DNA from 3 places in the Nocardia sp. NPDC055050 genome. Region 2 is predicted to be linked to each of the others. Evidence: riboswitches for the same ligand, from Rfam matches in the RefSeq annotation. Region 2 holds a riboswitch; each other region holds the start of a gene.
What was found. Region 2 has a riboswitch for S-adenosylmethionine ahead of ACWGCN_RS18660 (amino acid ABC transporter permease). Riboswitches for the same ligand answer to the same signal wherever they lie in the genome.

Region 1 (2,256 bases), on a different contig from region 2:
GCGCCCGCACCCTTGGGCGCCAGCTCCTTGGCTCGCGCGTACCAGGGCGAGGACTCGAGGCCCGCGTAGAACACCGCGTCGACGCCCGGCTGCTCGGCGACGAACTTCGCGACCGCCTCGGCATTGCTGACATGCCGTTCGACCCGCAGGCTCAGCGTCTCGATGCCCTGGGCGATGAGGAACGCGTTGAACGGCGAGACCGCGGCACCCAGATCGCGCAGCAACTGCACGCGAGCCTTCAGCGCGAACGCGGGCGCGCCCAGATCGGCGAACACCGCACCGTGGTAGCTGGGGTCGGGCTCGGTGAAGCCGGGGAAGCGCGCGTTGCCGTCGGCGTCGCGCACCGTCCAGTCGAAGGTGCCGCCGTCGACGATCACGCCCGCCACGGCCGCACCGTGCCCACCCAGGTACTTCGTCGCCGAATGCACGACGATGTCGGCGCCGTGGGCCAGCGGCTGGATCAGGTAGGGGGTCGCGACGGTGTTGTCCACGATCAGCGGAAGGCCGTTCGCGTGCGCGACACCGGCGATGCCGGGAATGTCGAACACCGCGCTGCTCGGGTTGGCGATGGTCTCGCCGTAGAACGCCTTGGTGTTCGGCTGGATCGCGGCTTCCCACTGCGCGAGGTCATCGGGATCCTCGACGAACGAGACCGTGATTCCCAGCTTGGGCAGCGAGTAGTGGAAGAGGTTGTAGGTGCCGCCGTAGAGGTGCGGGCTGGACACGATGTGGTCGCCCGCGCTCGCCAGGTTCAGGATCGCGTAGGTCTCCGCGGCCTGGCCCGAGGCCAGCAGCAGCGCCGCGCCGCCACCTTCGAGCGCGGCCACGCGCTGCTCCACCGCGTCCTGGGTGGGGTTCATGATCCGGGTGTAGATGTTGCCCGGCTCGGCGAGACCGAACAGCGCGGCGGCGTGATCGGTGTCGCGGAAGGTGTAGGAGGTGGTCTGGTAGATCGGCAGCGCCCGCGCGTTGGTGCTCGCGTCGGGGGCCTGGCCCGCGTGGACCTGCTTGGTCTCGAAGGACCAGTTCTCGGGCAGGGAAGAGTCAGTCATGTCGTGCTCCAAATGGGTGTCAGCCGGGGGATCTCGTCAACTGGGTCGGATCGACTGGCAACAACACATGGGGGCCTCCTGCAGTGCGCGCTTGCTCTCGACTTTCGAGAGCCCGGTCATCACCCGGAGCACCCCACCGCAGCTGGAGGGTTGCCGACCAGCGAGCCGGGGCTTGGCGCTGGTACTCATGACCTTGCCGTCATGTTAACCGGAGATCTCCCGCGGGCGGAAACTTCCCCCGCATTTCCCGCCGAAGATCACTCGCCGGACGGTGTGCCGAAGCCTGGCGTGTCGTCCACCGGTGCGCCACAGACCTGCCGCAAACCGTGGTAGGCGCGCAGCACGGCGTCGCGCGTGACCCGAACAGCTACCGTCGGTGACCCGCTCAGCAGTGCCTGCTCGGTATCGGCGACCGAGAGATGGCACAGCATCTGCCAGATCCCGGCTACCAGCTTCACCGTGAAGTCCTCGGGTGACGTGCCCATCCGCTGCGCGAGCTCGGTGCACACCGCGACGTTCTTCTTCTCCGCGTATTCCAGCGCGCGCGCGTTGACCGACTGGCTGGTGCGCATGATCCGCTGCATCTGCAGGAACTGGCGGATGAACCGGATGCCGTCCGCATCCGCCTCGGCCTGGACCACCTCCAGGTAGGCGCCGCACAGTGCCTGGAGTTCGTTGCCGGTGTTCGGCTGGGAGCGCAGCGCGACGGCGACGGAGACCCCGAAGTCGTCGATCGGGGCCAGCACGATGTCTTCCTTGAGCGCGAAGTACCGGTTGACGGTGCGTGGGGACACATCGGCACCCGCGGCGATCTGCTCGACCGTCGTCGCGTCGAACCCTTGGCTGTCGCACAGCTCGAGTCCGACCGCCACGATCGCGGCTTTGGTCTGGAGTTTCTTGCGCTCGCGCAGGCCCAGCGGCACGCCGGCAGCCGGTTCGGTCGTCCGGTCGGCGCTGATCGGAGTGGTCGAGTCCAGCATTTCACCAGCCTACCGTGTCGGCCGCTTTATCTGTCCAACTAGGTCAATTGGCGCAGTCAGACATTTTTCTCTTGACGCCAATTGTCTCACAGTGCCAGGATTGGTTCACACTGATCGAGTGACGAGGAGTCCTGGTGACCAGCACCGAGATAGAAACGAAACATGTTGATTCCCAACAGAGTTCGATGCGGTGGTGGGCGCTGGTCGTGCTCTCCGCCGCCCAG
Region 2 (2,256 bases):
CGACGGTTTGGTAGGCGCCGAGCAGATCACCCGGGCCCGCCGATGGCCGAACAGCCGGCGCATCCCGGGTGACAGCGGGCGTCACCGGTGCGGCCGGTTCGGCGGCGGCCGGTGGCGCGGCCAGCAGTAGCGCGGCGGCGCAGGCCGTCAGCGAGGTCAGTGTGGCGGAACGACGTGCAACGATCACGGCGAAACTCCTCATCGACGCAGAGAAGGCCGACGCTACCGCGTGCGGTGGGTGAATCCGGACAGGTGAAGTCACCGGCCGTTCGGCGCGTCGCAATCTCGCAGCGAACCCGCCGCCGCGGCCCGGTGTCCGCCCCCTTCTCGGCACCGGACCCAACGACGCATCCGCAGGATCCCTATGCCCGGACGCGTTCGCCCAGACCCCTGCGCACGCGCCCGCGCGCGAATCACCTACCGCGCCGAACCGGGGCAATTATGCCGGTGCCCACGATCGGTTCCAACCTCTGCGCTCACGTTGATTTCTATCGTTGCGCGCACTAGTGCATATGCCACATGCTGATTCAGCTCGGGCCACGACGGCCGGGCACAACCATCCAGAGCGACCGAGAGACCTGGCTCTACGACGTCGCAGCAACCCGCCCGTTTCGGGGTGTGGGTGCTTCTGCCGGGTTCGATGGAGGAGATTTTCGTGCTGTCCACCTGTCCGGCCTGAGCGCCGCCAGATCGCGAACCCGTTGCTGGCCGGGTGGAGGTCACTGTGCCTCGTTCGACTGTTTTCCGAAGGATTCCCATGACCGCGTCTGCCGTATCCGGCGCCGAGACCGCGCCCGCACCGCCCGGCGACGCTCTCCCCGCCGACAAGGCGCCCGTCGACGACCTGCCCCGGATCGCCGGGTCGTGGCACCCGTGGCGCTGGGCCGTCGCGGCGATCGCCCTACTGCTGGTGGCCCAGTTCGCGCACGGCCTGATCACCAATCCGGGTTGGGACTGGGGCACTTTCGCCCAGTACTTCACCGCGAAGTCGGTGCTGGCCGCACTCCGGGTGACCATCGAGCTCACCCTGTGGGGCACCGCCCTCGGTTTCGCGATCGGCACGCTGCTGGCGATCGGGCGGGTGTCGAACAATCCCGTGCTGCGGGTGATCGCCTGGACCTATATCTGGGCTTTCCGTTCGATCCCGCTGATCGTGCAGCTGCTGTTCTGGTTCAACATCGCCTACCTGTATCCCCGCCTGTCCGTGGGCATTCCGTTCGGCCCCGGCTTCTACGAGTTCGATGTCAATGGTGTGATCAGCGGTTTCACCGCGGCGGTGATCGGGCTGGCCCTGCATCAGGCGGCGTATTCGGCCGAACTGATCCGGGCGGGTCTGCTCGCCGTCGACGACGGTCAGCTCGAAGCGGCGGCGGCGCTGGGGATTCCACGCTGGCGCCAGTTCCGCACGATCGTGTTGCCGCAGGCGATGCGCTCGATTCTGCCGAACGCGGCCAATGAGGTGATCAGCCTGTTCAAGGGCACCTCGATCGTGTCGGTGATGGCGATCGCCGAGCTGTTCTACCAGGTGCAGGTGATCTTCGGCCGCAACGGCCGGGTGGTGCCGCTGCTGATGGTGGCGACCGTCTGGTACATCGTGCTCACCACGGCGCTGTCGATCCTGCAGTACTACATCGAACGGCACTACGCCAAGGGCGCGCAGCGTGAGCTGCCGCCGACACCGTGGCAGCGGGTCCGCGCCAAGGTCACCGAGATCGCCGCCGGTGCGGCCGCACCCCGAGGAGCAACCCGATGACCGCAGCGGTGCTGGCGCGCGGAATCCGCAAGTCCTACAGCGGCACCGAGGTACTGCGTGGCGTGGATCTGGCCGTACGCGCCGGTGAGGTGGTCGCGCTGATCGGGCCGTCCGGCTCCGGCAAGTCCACACTGCTGCGGGTGCTCAACCATCTGGAAGCGCAGGACGCGGGCACCGTACACATCGACGGTGAGCTGATCGGCTACCGCCAACGCGGCAATACCCTGCGTTCGCTGCCCGACCACGCGGTGCGCGCCCAGCGCAGCCGCATCGGCTTCGTGTTCCAGCAGTTCAATCTGTTCCCGCATCTCACGGTGCTCGACAACGTGGTGCTCGCCCCGGTCTCGGCGCAGCGCCGTCCGCGCGGCGAGGTGATCGCCGAGGCGACACAGCTTTTGGAACGGGTGGGCCTGGCCGATTTCGTCGACGCCTACCCCCGGCGTCTGTCCGGTGGTCAGCAGCAGCGCGTGGCCATCGCACGGGCCCTGGCCTTGAAACCACGG
Region 3 (2,256 bases), on a different contig from region 2:
CGCCGAGGACGCGGCCCTGGCCGTCGATGTGTTTGGTACCGGAGTAGACCACCACGTCGGCGCCGAGTTCGAAACCGCGCTGGAGCAGGGGGGTGGCGAAGACGTTGTCCAGCACCACCTTCGCGCCCGCGGCGTGGGCGAGCTCGGTGACCTTGCGGACATCGACGAGGGTCTGCATCGGGTTGGCCGGGGTCTCGAAGAACACGGCCTGGGTGGGGACGGAGAGGGCCTGCTCCCACTGGTCGAGGTCGTCACCGTCGACGAACACGGTTTCGATACCCCAGCGCGGCAGGATCTCGTTACAGACCACGAAACAGGACCCGAACAGGCTGCGGGCGGCGACGAGCCGGTCGCCCGCCTTCAGCAGGGCGCCGAGCGCGGTGAACACCGCCGACATGCCGGACGCGGTCGCGAAGGCCGCCTCGGCGCCGTCGAGCAGGCGGATGCGCTCCTCGAACATGGCCACGGTCGGGTTGCCGAAACGCGAGTAGACGAAGTGCTCGACGTCGCCGGTGAACGCGGCCTCGGCGGCTTCGGCGTTCTCGTAGACGAAACCGGAGGTCAGGTACAGCGCCTCGGAGGTCTCGTCGAAGCCGGAACGGCGCAGACCGCCGCGCACGCCGAGCGTGCCGGGACCGACGCCTTCGGGCAGTGGCTTGTCGAACGAACCACCGGTGATCATGCTTTTCTCCTTATGCCTGACGCCACGGCAGGCCGACAGCGCGCCAACCGGTGCTGCCGCGCTGACCGAACGCGTCGGGACCACCTTCGAAACCGTCGAGCACGTTGTAGGACGGTGCCACGCCCGCCGCGGTCGCCAGGTTCGCCGCGTGCGCGGAACGCTGACCGGAGCGACACAGGAACACCACGGGTGCGTCGTCGGGGCGACCGGCGAGTGCCTTCTCGAGCTGCACGCCGAACTCGGGATTGCGGGTGCCGGTGCCGTCGACCCACTCGATGAAGTGGGCAGGGCGTTCGATGGAACTGGTGTCGGGAATGCCGATGTGTGCCCACTCGCCTTCGGTGCGCACGTCGACCAGCACAGCGCCGGGGTGCTCGGTGAGCAGCTCCCACGCCTTCTCAGGGGTGATGTCGCCGGCGTAAGTCATGTCGATCCTCCTGCGTGAATCCGCTCTTGCCGTGCCGGAAATCCCCGAACACACGGCCAGGTCGTCACCCGGAGCACCCCACCGCGGAGGAGGGTTGCCGACCAGCGAGCCGGGGCTTGACGCTGGCACTCATGACCTTGCGATCTGAGATTGCCTCGGCACCGGTCATCGTGTCAAACGATTCAGAAGGAACACACCAGCCACGCGCTGTCGACGCGGGTCAGTTTCCAGTTGCTCGCCGCCGGGTTGCCGTTGACCACGAGCGCCGCGTCGATCTTGGCGCGGTCGCCGTTGACGGTGGCGTTCTCGAAACCCTTGCCGTCGATCGTGACAGTGGATTTCGGGCCACCGAGCTGTTCGCCGAGGCCGGATTTCTCCTCGTCGAACCCGGGGCAGGCCACACCGGTCGGCGGACGGAGGTCGCTGCGCGAGCGCGCGTCGATATAGTTGGTGACGGCGGCCGCGAGACGGTCGGCCTCTGTGACATTTTTCTCAGCGGGTGAGAGCAGTCCACCCGCCACGATGCCGATGAGCACGATGATCGCGATCACCGCGGCCGCGACGAACGGGACGATGGAACGCTTGTCGGTCTGATCCACCACTACGGGCTGGTCATCCGAGCCTGTTTGCTCCTCGTTCATGCTGTAATCCTGACAGACCCGCGCGGGCAGCTACACCGCGCGCCGGGTGGCTGCAACGCCGCAGCTAGAATCGCCTTGATTGCGGTCGGCTGCCGACGTCGATGGCAGCTGCCAGTAAGCGGATGTCCGACTTAGCCTAAGCTAAGTTGACGCCGTCAAATCAGTTCTCGACCAAAGGGTGCGCGTAGAAATGACCGAACAGACTGCAGCGACTCGCCCACTTCGCATTGCGATCGTGGGTGCGGGACCGGCCGGTATCTACGCCGCCGACGCGTTGATGAAGTCCGATGCCGACGTGAGCATCGACCTCTACGAGCGTATGCCCGCGCCCTTCGGCCTGATCCGCTACGGCGTCGCGCCCGATCACCCGCGCATCAAGGGCATCATCACCGCCCTGCACAAGGTCCTCGACAAAGATCAGGTCCGCCTGCTCGGCAACATCGACTACGGCACCGACATCACCCTCGACGACCTGCGCCAGTTCTACGACGCGGTCATCTTCTCCA

Region 1: another riboswitch for S-adenosylmethionine. It lies ahead of ACWGCN_RS34980 (bifunctional o-acetylhomoserine/o-acetylserine sulfhydrylase); the one in region 2 lies ahead of ACWGCN_RS18660 (amino acid ABC transporter permease).
Region 3: another riboswitch for S-adenosylmethionine. It lies ahead of ACWGCN_RS13665 (rhodanese-like domain-containing protein); the one in region 2 lies ahead of ACWGCN_RS18660 (amino acid ABC transporter permease).

The regions. Positions count from the first base shown of each region.
Region 1 is NZ_JBSGVG010000072.1:3,151-5,406, forward strand. It holds gene ACWGCN_RS34980 (bifunctional o-acetylhomoserine/o-acetylserine sulfhydrylase) at 1-1,052, opposite strand, end outside; SAM riboswitch class IV at 1,135-1,245, opposite strand; gene ACWGCN_RS34985 (TetR family transcriptional regulator) at 1,310-2,032, opposite strand; gene ACWGCN_RS34990 (MFS transporter) at 2,167-2,256, shown strand, end outside.
Region 2 is NZ_JBSGVG010000016.1:51,316-53,571, reverse strand. It holds gene ACWGCN_RS18665 (hypothetical protein) at 1-187, opposite strand, end outside; SAM riboswitch class I at 554-647, shown strand; gene ACWGCN_RS18660 (amino acid ABC transporter permease) at 758-1,753, shown strand; gene ACWGCN_RS18655 (amino acid ABC transporter ATP-binding protein) at 1,750-2,256, shown strand, end outside.
Region 3 is NZ_JBSGVG010000010.1:224,117-226,372, forward strand. It holds gene ACWGCN_RS13660 (O-succinylhomoserine sulfhydrylase) at 1-682, opposite strand, end outside; gene ACWGCN_RS13665 (rhodanese-like domain-containing protein) at 693-1,109, opposite strand; SAM riboswitch class IV at 1,127-1,246, opposite strand; gene ACWGCN_RS13670 (Rv0361 family membrane protein) at 1,292-1,750, opposite strand; gene ACWGCN_RS13675 (FAD-dependent oxidoreductase) at 1,941-2,256, shown strand, end outside.